3 regions of the Streptomyces sp. NBC_01304 genome follow, and region 1 is predicted to be linked to each of the others. Evidence: riboswitches for the same ligand, from Rfam matches in the RefSeq annotation. Region 1 holds a riboswitch; each other region holds the start of a gene.
What was found. Region 1 has a riboswitch for thiamine pyrophosphate ahead of OG430_RS15755 (thiamine ABC transporter substrate-binding protein). Riboswitches for the same ligand answer to the same signal wherever they lie in the genome.
Positions count from the first base shown of each region.

Region 2: linked by a shared signal. The riboswitch ahead of thiM (hydroxyethylthiazole kinase) and the one ahead of OG430_RS15755 (thiamine ABC transporter substrate-binding protein) in region 1 are both predicted to bind thiamine pyrophosphate.
Region 3: linked by a shared signal. The riboswitch ahead of thiO (glycine oxidase ThiO) and the one ahead of OG430_RS15755 (thiamine ABC transporter substrate-binding protein) in region 1 are both predicted to bind thiamine pyrophosphate.

Region 1 is NZ_CP109055.1:3,641,968-3,646,434, forward strand. It holds gene OG430_RS15750 (ABC transporter permease) at 1-914, opposite strand, end outside; gene OG430_RS15755 (thiamine ABC transporter substrate-binding protein) at 968-2,068, opposite strand; TPP riboswitch at 2,064-2,170, opposite strand; gene rlmN (23S rRNA (adenine(2503)-C(2))-methyltransferase RlmN) at 2,242-3,348, opposite strand; gene OG430_RS15765 (phosphatidate cytidylyltransferase) at 3,451-4,467, opposite strand, start outside.
Region 2 is NZ_CP109055.1:275,449-279,915, reverse strand. It holds gene tenA (thiaminase II) at 1-13, opposite strand, end outside; gene thiD (bifunctional hydroxymethylpyrimidine kinase/phosphomethylpyrimidine kinase) at 19-852, opposite strand; gene thiE (thiamine phosphate synthase) at 849-1,487, opposite strand; gene thiM (hydroxyethylthiazole kinase) at 1,714-2,544, opposite strand; TPP riboswitch at 2,538-2,662, opposite strand; gene OG430_RS01185 (SMI1/KNR4 family protein) at 3,183-3,716, opposite strand; gene OG430_RS01180 (FG-GAP and VCBS repeat-containing protein) at 4,343-4,467, opposite strand, start outside.
Region 3 is NZ_CP109055.1:7,952,214-7,956,680, reverse strand. It holds gene thiE (thiamine phosphate synthase) at 1-319, opposite strand, end outside; gene OG430_RS35350 (Rv2175c family DNA-binding protein) at 426-806, opposite strand; gene OG430_RS35345 (NAD(P)/FAD-dependent oxidoreductase) at 914-2,155, opposite strand; gene OG430_RS35340 (hypothetical protein) at 2,259-2,600, opposite strand; TPP riboswitch at 2,653-2,765, shown strand; gene thiO (glycine oxidase ThiO) at 2,763-3,947, shown strand; gene thiS (sulfur carrier protein ThiS) at 3,944-4,189, shown strand; gene OG430_RS35325 (thiazole synthase) at 4,195-4,467, shown strand, end outside.

The DNA of each region.
Region 1 (4,467 bases):
TCGGACGTGCTCAGCGACCGCTCGACGAGCACCCCGAGCGGCACCAGGATCAGCACCAGAACCGTCAGGAGTACGAATCCGAGCAGCCCCCACTGCCCGGCCCCGCGCGGCCTGCGCGAGGTCCGCGCCGGGTCGACCAGCTTCAGGGCCGTCTCCCGGCGGCGTACCGTCCAGGCGTGCACGGCGAGGATCAGGCTGACCGCCGCGAACTGCACGATCGTCAGGACGGCTGCCGTGTCCAGGGCGAGCAGCTGTGCGGTCTGCCGGTAGATCTCGACCTCGAGGGTCGAGAAGGTCGGCCCGCCGAGGATCATGACGACGCCGAACGAGCTGAAGGTGAACAGGAACACCATCAGCGCGGCCGCCGCCACCGCGGGCCCGAGCGCGGGCAGCGTCACCTTGCGCCAGGCCGCGAACCGGGAGGCGCCGAGCACCCGCGCGGCCTCCTCCTGGCGGGGGTCGAGCTGCGACCAGAGGCCGCCGACGGTGCGTACGACGACGGCGTAGTTGAAGAAGACGTGCGCGAGCAGAATCGCCCACACCGTCGTGTCGAGCCGCACGCCCCACAGCTCGTCGAGCATGCCCCCGCGCCCGAGCAGCGCGAGAAATGCCGTGCCCACCACGACGGTCGGCAGCACGAACGGCACCGTGACGACGGCCCGCAGGAGCTGCTTGCCGGGGAAGTCGAAGCGCGCGAAGACATACGCGCCCGGCAGGGCGATCAGCAGGGTCAGCGCGGTGGACGCGAGGGCCTGCCAGGTGGTGAACCACAGGACGTGCAGGATGTCCGGTTCGGTGAGGACGTCGACGATCCGGCCGAAGCGCCAGACGCCGTCGGCCTTCAGTCCCCGGCCGACGATCGCGGCGACCGGGTAGGCGAAGAAGAGCCCGAAGAACACGACGGGCACGATCATCAGACCGAGCCGCGTCGCGCTCCCTCGCAGCTGAACCTTCTTGACCGCCTTGCCTACTTCACGACCAGCGACTGCCACGACTTCAGCCACTTCTCACGGTTGTCCGCGATCCTCTTCGGGTCCATCGTCTGCAGGTCCGTGGCCTGGGCGCCGAACTTGGTGAAGACCTCGGGCACCTGCGCGTCCTTGGCGACCGGGTTCACGAACATGTTGAGCGGCATGTCGTCCTGGAACTTCTTGGAGATCAGGAAGTCGAGGAGCGCCTTGCCGCCCTTCTCGTTCTTGGCACCGCTGAGCAGGCCGGCGAACTCGATCTGCTGGAAGCAGGTGCCGGTGGCGACACCGGTCGGGGCGTCCTCGGCCGTCTTGGGCTTGTCCTTGGCGTAGACGACCTCGACGGGCGGGCTGGAGGCGTAGGAGACGACGAGCGGGCGGTCGGCCTTGGCCTTCTTGCCGCCGGCCGAGCCGGAGAACTCCTCGTTGTAGGCCTGCTCCCAGCCGTCGATGACCTTGACGCCGTTGGCCTTCAGCTTGGTCCAGTACTCCTGCCAGCCGTCGTCGCCGTACTTGGCGGCGGTGCCGAGCAGGAAGCCGAGGCCGGGCGAGGAGGTCGCGGCGTTCTCGACGACCAGCATGTCCTTGTACTCGGGCTTGATGAGGTCGTCGAAGGACTGCGGCGGCGCCAGCTTCTTGTCCGCGAAGTACTTCTTGTCGTAGTTGACGCAGATGTCGCCGGTGTCGATGGGCGTGACACGGTGCTCGCCCTTGTCGAGCTGGACGCCCTCGGGGATCCGGTCCAGGCCCTTGGCCTCGTACGACGTGAACAGGCCGTTGTCGAGGGCCCGCGAGAGGAGGGTGTTGTCGACGCCGAAGAAGACGTCGCCCTGTGGGTTGCCCTTGGACAGGATCGCCTTGTTGACGGCCTCGCCCGCGTCACCGCTCTTGAGCACCTTGACCTTGTAGCCGGAAGCCTTCTCGAAGTCCTTCAGCACCTCGGGGGTGACGTTGAAGGACGAGTGGCTGACGAGCGTCACGGTCTTGGAGTCGCCGCCGGACGCCTTGTCGCCGGAGTCGCTGCCGCAGGCGGCAAGGGCCGAAGCACCGAGTGCGCCGCAGAGCACCGTGCCCAGGGCACGCCGAAAGGTGATGTTCATGATGGTGCTGACTCCCTACGCCGGTATGACCCGGATCAGGTCCGAGGGTCTGCGGCAGGTTGCCGCACTCTCAGCGCTGTTCGCGCTCCCCTGTCGGATTTCATTAGTACGAATGCACAGTACTGCACTCGTAAGGGACCCCCGCTGCTCCGGGCCGCCCCTGCGAGGCCCCGTCAGCGCTCGGACGCCGCCAGCTGTCCGCAGGCCCCGTCGATCTCCTGACCACGGGTGTCCCGGACGGTGACCGGCACCCCATGGGCGGCGATGGCCTCGACGAAGGCCTTCTCGTCCTCGGGCCGTGAGGCCGTCCACTTGGAGCCGGGCGTCGGGTTCAGCGGAATCAGGTTCACATGCACCCGCTTGCCCTTGAGCAGCCGCCCGAGCCGGTCGCCGCGCCACGCCTGGTCGTTGATGTCCCGGATCAGTGCGTACTCGATGGAGATACGGCGGCCGGACTTCTCCGCGTACTCCCACGCGGCATCGAGCACCTCCCGCACCTTCCACCGCGTATTGACCGGTACCAGGGTGTCGCGGAGCTCGTCGTCGGGCGCGTGCAGCGACACCGCGAGGCGGCACTTGAAGCCCTCGTCGGCGAAGCGCAGCATCGCCGGGACGAGCCCGACCGTGGACACGGTGATGCCGCGCTGCGACAGGCCGAGGCCGTCGGGCTCCGGGTCGGTGAGGCGGCGGATGGCGCCCACCACACGGTTGTAGTTGGCGAGCGGCTCGCCCATGCCCATGAAGACGATGTTGGAGAGCCGCGCGGGACCGCCGGGGACCTCGCCGTCGCGCAGGGCGCGCATGCCGTCGACGATCTGGTGCACGATCTCGGCCGTCGACAGGTTCCGGTCGAGCCCGGCCTGGCCGGTCGCGCAGAACGGGCAGTTCATGCCGCAGCCGGCCTGCGAGGAGATGCACATGGTGACCCGGTCCGGGTAGCGCATCAGGACGGACTCGACGAGCGTCCCGTCGTGCATCTTCCACAGGGTCTTGCGGGTGGTGTCGTCATCGCAGGAGATGTTCCGCACCACGGACATCAGATCGGGCAGCAGCGCTTCCTGCAGTTTCGTGCGCGATCCGGCGGGGATGTCGGTCCACTCCGCCGGATCGTGCGCGTACCGCGCGAAGTAGTGCTGCGAGAGCTGCTTGGCACGGAACGGCTTCTCGCCGATCGCGGCCACCGCTTCCTTGCGCTCGGCGGGCGTGAGGTCGGCGAGGTGCCGCGGGGGCTTCTTGGCTCCGCGGGGCGCGACGAAAGTGAGTTCTCCGGGCTTGGGCATGATGCAGCCATTCTCCCAGACATACGCCGACGGGCTCGCCGCCCTGTGGACAACGAGCCCGCCAACACACAAAACGCAGGTCAGATCACGTACGGAAGGAAATCAGCTGGAACCGACGAAGATCACCAGCATCAGCCACACAACCGGCGCGGTAGGCAGCAGCGAGTCCAGCCGGTCCATGATCCCGCCATGTCCCGGAAGCAGGGTCCCCATGTCCTTGATCCCGAGGTCCCGCTTGATCATCGACTCGCCCAGGTCACCGAGCGTCGCGCTGCACGCCACCGCGAGCCCGAGCAGCAGGCCCTGCCACCACTTGCCGTCGTCGATCAGGAACTGCATGCACAGCGCGCCCGCCACCATCGCGAAGGAGATCGCTCCGAACAGGCCCTCGCGGGTCTTTCCGGGGCTGATGCGCGGCGCCAGCTTGTTCTTGCCGAAGCGCCAGCCGATCGCGTACGCACCGGTGTCACTGACCACGGTCAGCAGCAGGAAGGTGAGCACCCGCCAGGCACCGTCGTCCGCGGTGAGCATCAACGCGACGAAGGTCGCCAGGAACGGCACGTAGAACGCGGCGAAGACACCCGCGGTGACGTCCTTGAGGTAGCCCTCGGGAGGCTCGGTCATCCGCCAGACCAGGACCGCGAGCGCGGTCAGCGCCATCGCCACCCAGGCACCCTCGGGACCGCGCACATAGCCGGCGACGACCATGGCCGCACCACCGACGGCGAGCGGCACCAACGGAGCCTTGATGCCCTTGCGCTCCTGCAGACGGGAGGTGAGCTCCCACAGGCCGACCACCACGGCGATCGCTATGACGCCGATGAAGACGGCCTTCACGATGAACAGCGACCCGATGATCACCACCCCGAGCCCTACGCCGACCCCTATGGCCGCACGCAGGTCTCGGCCCGCGCTCTTCTTCTGGGGCGGCTGAGCCGGCGGCGGTGGCGTGCTGGACATGGGCTCCTGCGGCATTTCGTCGCGGAACAAGGGGCCGCTCAGCCGAGCGGCCCCCGATTCGCGGTCGTCGCGGTCTCCAGCGTCTCTACCTGCGTCGAGAGCGTCTCTCCCGGCATCAGGCACCTCGGGCACGATGGGCATGGGCCGAGTCTGCTGGGC
Region 2 (4,467 bases), 3.4 Mb from region 1:
CGGTCGTGGTCATGCGGTTCAGCTCCAGTACTGGTGGAAGTGGTGGACGGGGCCGTGGCCGCGGCCGACCTGCAGGGTGTCGGCGGCGCGCAGTGCCCCGGTCAGGTACTCCTTGGCGGCGCGGACGGTGGGGTGCCAGCCGTCGCGCTGCGGGCGGAGTGCGGCGATCGCGGCAGAGAGGGTGCAGCCGGTGCCGTGGGTGTTGCGCGTGTTCACGCGGGGTGCGGACAGCTCGGTGACGCCCGCGCCACCGCGGTCCGTGTCGTGCGTGGTGGCAACGAGGATGTCGACGGACTCGGCGTCGTGCGTGTGGTGGCCGCCCTTGAGGAGGACGCGCCGGGCGCCGGTGTCGAGGAGTGCGTGGGCCTGCTCGACGGCCTCGGTGCGGTTGTTTGCGGGGGTGGTGCCGAGGAGGTCGCCGGCCTCGGGGAGATTGGGAGTGATGAGGTCGGCGAGGGGCAGGAGGCGGTCGCGCAGCACGGTCACCGCGTCGGCCTGAAGGAGGCGGTGACCGCTGGTCGAGACCATGACGGGGTCAAGGACGACGTAGCGGGGGCGGTGCCGTTCCAGGGCGTCCGCGACGGCCGCGGCGATGGCGGCGTCCGCCAGCATGCCGATCTTGACCGCGTCCACCGGGACGTCGGCGAAGAGGGTGTCGAGCTGTTCGGTGACGAACTCCGGTGGGATGGCATGGATGCCGGTGACGCCTTGGGTGTTCTGGGCGGTCAGGGCGGTCAACACTGCTGTTCCGTAGGCGCCGTTGGCGGAGAACGTCTTCAGGTCGGCCTGGATTCCGGCGCCGCCGGAGGGGTCGCTGGCGGCGATGGTGAGGGCGATGGGCGGGGTGGTCACGCGGGGACCTCCTTGCGCAGGGTGTGGACGAGGGAGCGGGCGGCGGCCTCGGGGTCGGGCTGCCCGCAGACCGCGCTGACGACAGCGATCCCGGCGGCGCCGCTTTTCACAGCGGCGGCGGCTTCGGATGCGCCGATCCCGCCGATGGCCACGCAGGGCAGCGGGCTGGCCCGGACGATCAGGGCCAGGCCGTCCAGGCCGAGCGGAGCGTCCGCGTCGGGCTTGGTGGACTGCGGGAACACCGGGCCGACACCGAGGTGGTCGACGGCGTCCGGCACGTGCGCCAGCTGCTCGGGGCGGCTGACGGACAGGCCGACGTACGCATGGGGACCGAGCAGACGCCGGGCGGTCTCGGGGGAGACGTCCCGCTGCCCGAGGTGGACGCCGTCCGCGTCCAGCCAGAGAGCCACGTCCAGACGGTCGTTGACGATCAAGGGGACGCCGGTGCCCGCGAGTTCGGCCTGGATCGCCCGGCCGAGGCAGAACAGCGTGCGGGCGTCCGCGTCCGGATCGCGCAACTGGACGGCGCTCACGCCGCCCCTGACGGCAGCTGCCACGGTGGCGGCGACGCCGCGGTCGCCGCAGAGCCGGGTGTCGGTCACGAGGTACAGGGACAGGTCGAGCGGCGGGCGCATGGGATGGTCCTTGGAGGTGTTCTTTTCCGGCCGGGGAAGGCGTCGGACGTGCATGGGTGGATGGGCAGGCAGGGCTCTGGGATACAGGAACCGTGCGTTGTCCACCGGGGGCGAGGGAGTGGGTGCGGGTACTGCCCAACTTGGTGTTGGGGCTGCAGCCAGGGTGGGCGGGGACTGTCCCAGGGGCGTGGCCCAGCGGGACCGCTCGCCACAGGCTCCTGCGGGCTCAGCGCAGGTTGAGCCTGTCGGCGAGTCGGTCGGGGCTGAGCGTGTGCAGCTCGTCGATCAGTGCGACGGCGAATGTGCCGGGCCCCGCCGCGCGGGCGGCGGCGTCCTGGGCGGCCACGGTGAGCAGGCCGGTCGCGGCAGTAGCGGCAAGGAGCGGGTCGTCGGTGACGGCCGTGCAGGCGGCCACCAGGGCGCCGAGCGAGCAGCCCGTGCCCGTCACCAGCGGCAGCAGGGGGTGCCCGTTGGCAAGGCGCACCACCCGCGTCCCGTCGGTGAGGACATCTTCCGGGCCGCTCACTGCCACCGTGCAGCCGTAGCGCCGGGCCAGCGCGGTGGCCGCGGCCAGCGCCGCTTCGGGAGCGTCCGTGCTGTCCACGCCGCGCCCGCCCGTGCCCCCGTCCAGCGCCAGGATCTCGGACGCATTGCCCCGAATGACCGCCGGGGGAGCGCTCTCAAGGAGCTCGTGAGCGAGCTCGGTGCGCCAGGGCAGCGGACCGACCGCCACCGGGTCGAGTACCCACGGCCGTCCGGCCCCGGCCGCTTCCTTGACCGCGACCCGCATCGCCTGGGCCGTCACGGACGTCACCGTCCCCAGGTTGACCAGGACGCCCCCGGCGACCCGGGCCATTGCTCCGGCCTCCTCCGCGCTGTGCACCATCGCGGGGGCGGCGCCCGCCGCGAGCAGCACGTTCGCGGTGAACTGCGACACCACGACATTGGTCAGGCAGTGCACCAGGGGCGCAGAGGTCCGCAGTGAGGCGATCACGTCCGCCACGGCAGCACGGGACACGGCAGTGCCGTCTTGGGCAGGTATGGAGGCAGCATCCATCGTCAACACTCTCCCTACGCCGGCATTACCCGGTCCAGGTTCATGCGGTCGGCGGAAAGGGAGTAACTCCCGTCCGCCCTCTCAGCCTGGCTACTCCCGGGCTCCCGCGGTGGTCGGCAGGAACTGTACCTCCCTCGGGAACGGGAGTTCGCACTCGGGGTGCGCCACGGGGTCTTGGCCGACGCGCTCGCCAGAATGATTAGATTTCCAGATTTGTACTGCTATGGCCCGGGCTGGCGGAGGCGGATGGCTCAGTTTCCGGGACCTCGGCATGAGCGTGATGGTCACCGTCCGCCCGCTGCACATCGCGGGTGCCTTGCCGTCTCATTTGGCTCGCCGCATGACTGCCAGCACCTAGCCCAGGTTCACACCGTCTTGGCCGAGCGTGAGCGGAGAGGAGGCGGAGTTGCAGGGCATCGGCAACGCCTGACCCGCCTCGACCCGAAACCTCTTGACGGTCGCCTCGTACCTGGGTGTCCCGAAGCCCTCGGTGGAGCGCGGCTTGAAGTTGGTCGCGGCTGCGGGGCCGCATGGTGTGGTCGAGTCGAGGTCGGTGCGGCGGACGTTGCCGGGTGGACGGGGGACGTCGGCGGTACGGCGGACGCGGCCGAGCTGCCCGGCACGGTCCGGTTCCGGCTTTACACCGCCCGCAGTTGACGGAACGCGTGGGTGGCCAGCGGGAACCGTGACGAGAGGACGCCGGAGGTCAGTACGCCGCTGAGTACTTTGACCAGGAACTGGGTGCAGGTGAGGGGGTGGTGTTCCCAGCGTTCGCCGCGTGCCTCGTTGACCAAGACAGTCCAGTCGGCGGGGCCTTGGCCGGGCTTGATGAGCCAGTACAGGCATTCGCCGTTGTCCGTGGTCGCCCAGGGGATGACCCGGCTCCCTTCTTCCTCGAGGCGGGGCGGCTTCTTCTCGAACTCCCACAGGCCCTCCAGGGCTTCGGCCTGCTGGTCCTCCCACTCGATGAGGTCGTAGTTGTCGTTGGGGCAGTCCGGCTCCAGGAGGTAGAGGTAGTCGTCCCAGTTGCTGCCCCCGTAGGCGTGGATGAGCTCCTTGTAGTCCTGGGGCAGCTCGAGGCCGAGTGTCTGCTCGGCCGAGGACCAGTCGGTGTCTCGGGGGTGGGCCGGGGGCGGAATCAGCTGGGCAAGTCGCGCGAGGGCAGGGTTCACCGAATTCTCCTCATGGTGCAGGTGGATGCCGGGCCGGTCACGTCCGCTGCCGGCGGCGTCTCTTCTCGTTCGGGATGAAGGCGGAGTTTCCTGATTTGGTGCGTGTGAGCTCGTCCTGGTCCGCGACGCTGCCTGCCCGAGCCGGGGCCCTGTTGACGTGAGGCTCTCCTCGTAACGTGAACTGAGGGGGAGCGCTCACGCGGGGGCGTCTGCGTCAATGCGGACTGTCGCAGATCGTGTCCCATAGCCCTCAACTCAGAGAGGTAGGCAGTGAGTCGGAGGGCCCGGTAGAACGATGAAGTTCCTGGTCAGTACGGTTTCGCGACGAAGGTCAACCGTGCTGCCAGGAGCTTCGTGCGCCCGTACGCCGCTCATCGATCGACCTGTCCGGCCGCACCCCGGTGTCCTGTCGTCTCGAACCAGTCGCGACGCCTGTTGGGCGCCGCGCCGTGCAGGCTGGTGCACATGAAGTCGAAGGCAGGTCACAGACCCGCCCCGCGTGCGCACTTGGCATGACCTTCGCTTCCGGGCCGACCGCTGGCACGACACCACTCATGATCCACCGGACAGACCCAGACGGCCGGGCCCGGACGGGCGCGACGGGCCCGCGACATATGGCGACCCAGTCACCGCCCCAGGTCGTAGCCGAAGTGCTCGTTGCCATGCTCGGCTGGCACTTTGGGCACACCGAACGCCTGCGGGCCGTGCGTCCACGATCCCGTCGTGGTGAGGGTGCCTTGCGCGGTCGCCG
Region 3 (4,467 bases), 4.3 Mb from region 1:
CCTCGCCGAGGACGGCGCGGGCGGCGGGGACCGGGAGGTCGCCCTGGCCGAGGTGGAGGACCTCGGCGCCGATGGCGTGCGCGACGTCCGCGCGGTCGTTCACCGAGAGCAGCTTGCCGTGCCGCTTGCAGGCGTCGGCGAAGACGGCGAGGTGCTCGAGCTCCTCGCCGGCCTCCATGCCCTTGTCGCGCAGCTGGACGATGTCGACACCGTGCGCGGGAGCGAGCACCGCGTCGAGGAACTCCGGCAGGTCGCCCTGGCGCTTGCGCGCATCGGTGCACAGGTACAGCCGGGCGTCGGCGAGCTGGGCGCGAGACATGGAGCATTCCCCCGTGGTGCGGTGGTGTGCGGGGCCACGGCCTGCGCCGGGCCCCGTACACCGTCGGTTGTCGTCGGGCGGCTGCCGTCGGACGGGTGTCGTCAGGTCAGACGGCGAGCGCCTGGGCGCGGCGCTTCACCTCCGTGCCGCGATTCTCGCTCAGGGCCTGCGCGGGGGTGCCGGGCAGGGTCGGGTCGGGAGTGAAGAGCCACTCCAGCATCTCTTCGTCGGAGAAGCCGTCGTCCCGCAGGAGGGTCAGGAGCCCGGGCAGGCCCTTGACGATCTTGTATCCCTCTTCGGCGTCGCCGTCGATGAAGGCGGACGGCACGTGCAGCGCCCGGTTCTCACCACGGCGCACGGCGATCAGCCGGCCTTCCTTGACATGCTGTCGCACACGCGTCACCTCGACGCCGAACATTTCGGCGATCTCGGGGAGGTTCAGCCACGCGGGGACGAGAGCATCGGTCTTTGCGTCAATCTCGGTCACATGGACAAGACTGCCATCCCGGACTGACAGTCGGTACCTGGCAGCCGTCCACAGGCCGTACGACAGCCACCCGACCCGGCTCCCCGAAGGCCCGAAGGCCGTGCCGCCTAGCTTTCCAACGCGCTCTTGAGCGGCACCGAAGGATCGGCCAACCGCTCCGCCGACAGCTTCGCCCCCGACTCGATCAGCCGACGCCCCTGCGCCAGGTCCCGCGGTCGCCCCACCGCAAGGACGCCGACCAGGGCGCCCTCGCGCAGCCAGCACACCGACCAGGCGGGGGTCGCGGGGTCGCCGCGCCACACCTGGGTGTCGGCGGCCCCGTGATGCCCTGCGTACTGGACGAAGCGGCCGAACTGCTCCGACCAGAAGTACGGGACCGGGTCGTACGTCTCCGGCTCGGGCCCCGTGGCGCCGACGATGTTCGCCGCGACCGTGCGCGGCCCCTGCAGGGCGTTGTCCCAGTGGTGGACGAGCAGCCGCTCGCCGTAACGGGCCGAGGGGAACGAGGCGCAGTCGCCGACCGCGTAGACGTCGGGGGCCGAGGTGGCCAGGGAGGCGTCGGCGACGATCGCTCCGTCGGGGCCCAGCTCGATGCCCGAGCCGTCGAGCCAGCCGGTGGCGGGGCGGGCGCCGATGCCGACGACCACCGCGCCGGCGGGCAGCCGGGTGCCGTCGTCGAGGATCACGGCGCCGGGCTCGATGCCCTGCACGCGCGCGAGAGTGCGCAGTTCGGCTCCCGCCCCCGCGTACCAGGCCGCCATCGGAGCTGCGACCTCCGCGGGCAGCGCCCCGGCGAGCGGCCGGTCCGCGGCCTCGACGACCGTGACGGCACACCCCGCCTCGCGCGCCGCGGTGGCGAATTCGGCGCCGATCCAGCCCGCCCCGACGACCACGATGTCGTGCTGCTCGGCGAGCACGGGCTTCAGCCGCTCCGCGTCGTCGAGGGTGCGCAGCAGGTGCACCCCCGGCACACCCTCCGTGCCCGGCAGCCGCAGGGGCTCGGCCCCGGTGGCGGCGACAAGGACGTCGTAGTCGACCGGGCCCTCAGGGGTGTCCAGCTGATGCGCGGCGGGGCGTACGCCCGTCACCTCGCGCCCCAGCCGCAGCTCCACGCCGAGCTGCTCGAAGTCGACGTCGAAGGCGGACCCCTCGGCCTTGCCGAGCAGCACCGCCTTGGACAGCGGGGGCCGGTCGTAGGGCTGGTGCGGTTCGGCGCCGATCAGCGTGACCGCGCCGGTGAAGCCCCGTTCGCGCAGGGCCACCGCGGTCTGTACGCCGGCCATGCCCGCGCCGACGATGACCACGTGCCGCGCGTCCTGCCGCTCGCCTTGCTGCGTCTGCTCGCTCACCCGATCACCATAAACAACTGACGGTCCGTCAGGTAGGGGAGTTGCCCGAGGTCGGGGCGTGACCTCCTGCACACCACCCGGCGATCGCCCCCGGCGACCGTCATCAGCTCGGCAGCTCCTCCACGACACTCGTGCCGCTGCCCTGCCGCGACTCCCACTCCCAGGTCTCGTCGAGCCGGATCCGCCCGTCGGGAAGCTCCACCACCTCGGAGACGCAGTGCCCGGACGCGGTCTCGCCGTCGCGCTTCAACTGGACGTACCGGAAGTCGATCCGGTCCCCCGCGCGCGTGCCGACGAGATGGCCGCGTACGACGTCACCACCCGCGTACTCGGCCCAGATCGCGCCGTCCAGCTCGTGGTACGTGAACCGTGTCCGCGTACCCACCTGACCAGGCGCTTGGTCGGCGACCGGGGCCAGGACGAGTCCGTCCAGCGAGCGGGCCATAGGGGCTGGCTCCCTTCAAGGGGGCAAGGGCGACGGGCTAGGGTGGCCAACGTAGACCACACGCGGGAGCCCGGAAGCACCGGGCTGAGAGGGAGGCTCGGTCGCCTCCGACCGTACGAACCTGATCCGGGTCATGCCGGCGAAGGGAGGGGCTGGACACCCATGCATCCACGCACCACGACAGAACGCACCACGACGGACGCCCTCGTGCTCGGGGGCGGCATCATCGGCCTGGTCACGGCCTGGCGGGCGGCGCAGCACGGGCTGCGCACCGCGATCGTCGACCCGGAGCCCGGCGGCGGTGCCGCACAGGTCGCGGCGGGCATGCTCGCCGCCGTCACCGAACTCCACTACGGCGAGCAGACGCTGCTCGCCCTCAACATCGCCTCCGCCGAGCGCTATCCGGCCTTCGCGGCCGAGCTCGAAGAGGCCAGCGGCCAGGAGATCGGCTACCGCGCGTGCGGCACATTGGCCGTCGCCCTGGACGCCGACGACCGCGCCCACCTGCGCGAACTACACGCCCTGCAGCGGCAGTCGGGCCTCGAGTCGGAGTGGCTGTCGGGGCGCGAGTGCCGACGCCTGGAGCCGATGCTCGCTCCGGGTGTACGCGGTGGTCTGCGGGTCGACGGCGACCATCAGGTCGACCCGAGGCGGCTCGCGAAGGCCCTGGTCATCGCGTGCGAGCGGGCCGGTGTCACCTTCCACCGGCAGTGGGCGGACCGGCTGACGGTCGTGGGCGACCGGGCCCGCGGCGCCGTTCTCGCGGACGGCACCGAGCTGAGCGCGGACCAGGTCGTCCTCGCGGGCGGCAGCCTCAGCGGCAAGCTCGCCGGGGTGCCGGCCGAAGTCGTCCCGCCCGTGCGCCCGGTCAAGGGCCAGGTGCTCCGCCTGACCGTGCCGCCGTCGTACGCGCCCTTCCTGAGCCGGACCGTGCGGGCCGTGGTCCGCGGCAGCGATGTCTATCTGGTGCCGCGCGAGAACGGCGAGCTGGTCGTCGGCGCCACCAGCGAGGAGCTCGGCTGGGATACCACGGTGACCGCGGGCGGCGTCTACGAGCTCCTTCGCGACGCCCACGAGCTGCTTCCGGGCCTCACCGAACTCCCGCTCACCGAGACCCGCGCGGGCCTGCGCCCCGCTTCCCCCGACAATGCCCCCCTCCTCGGCCCGACCGCGCTCCCCGGACTCCACCTGGCCACCGGCCACTACCGCAACGGCGTGCTGCTCACGCCGGTCACCGGGGACGCGATGGCCCACGCCCTGACGACGGGCGAACTCCCCGACGCCGTACGCCCGTTCACACCGCGGCGTTTCAGCGCTCTCGAGGTCCTCCAGGAGCAGACCGCATGAACACCGACACCACAGCCGTACACACCGGCTCCACAGCCGCCGCGACCGTCTCGGTCAACGGCGAACCCCGCGCCCTCACCGAGGGCTGCACGCTCGACGCCCTCGTCACCACATTGACCGCCGCGGCCGCCGGAGTGGCCGCGGCCGTCAACGAAACCGTCGTCCCGCGCGGGGCGTGGTCGCGCACCACGCTGCGCGACGGCGACCGCGTCGAAATCCTCACAGCGGTCCAGGGAGGCTGATCCCCATGGCAGACGATCCCCTGGTCATCGGCGGTACGACGTACTCCTCGCGGCTCATCATGGGCACGGGCGGCGCGCCCAGCCTGGACGTCCTGGAGCGTTCCCTGACCGCGTCCGGCACCGAGCTGACGACGGTCGCGATGCGCCGGGTCGACCCCGGCGTGAAGGGCTCCGTGCTGTCCGTCCTCGACAAGCTCGGCATCCAGCTGCTGCCCAACACGGCGGGCTGTTTCACCGCCGGGGAGGCCGTGCTCACCGCCCGTCTGGCGCGCGAGGCG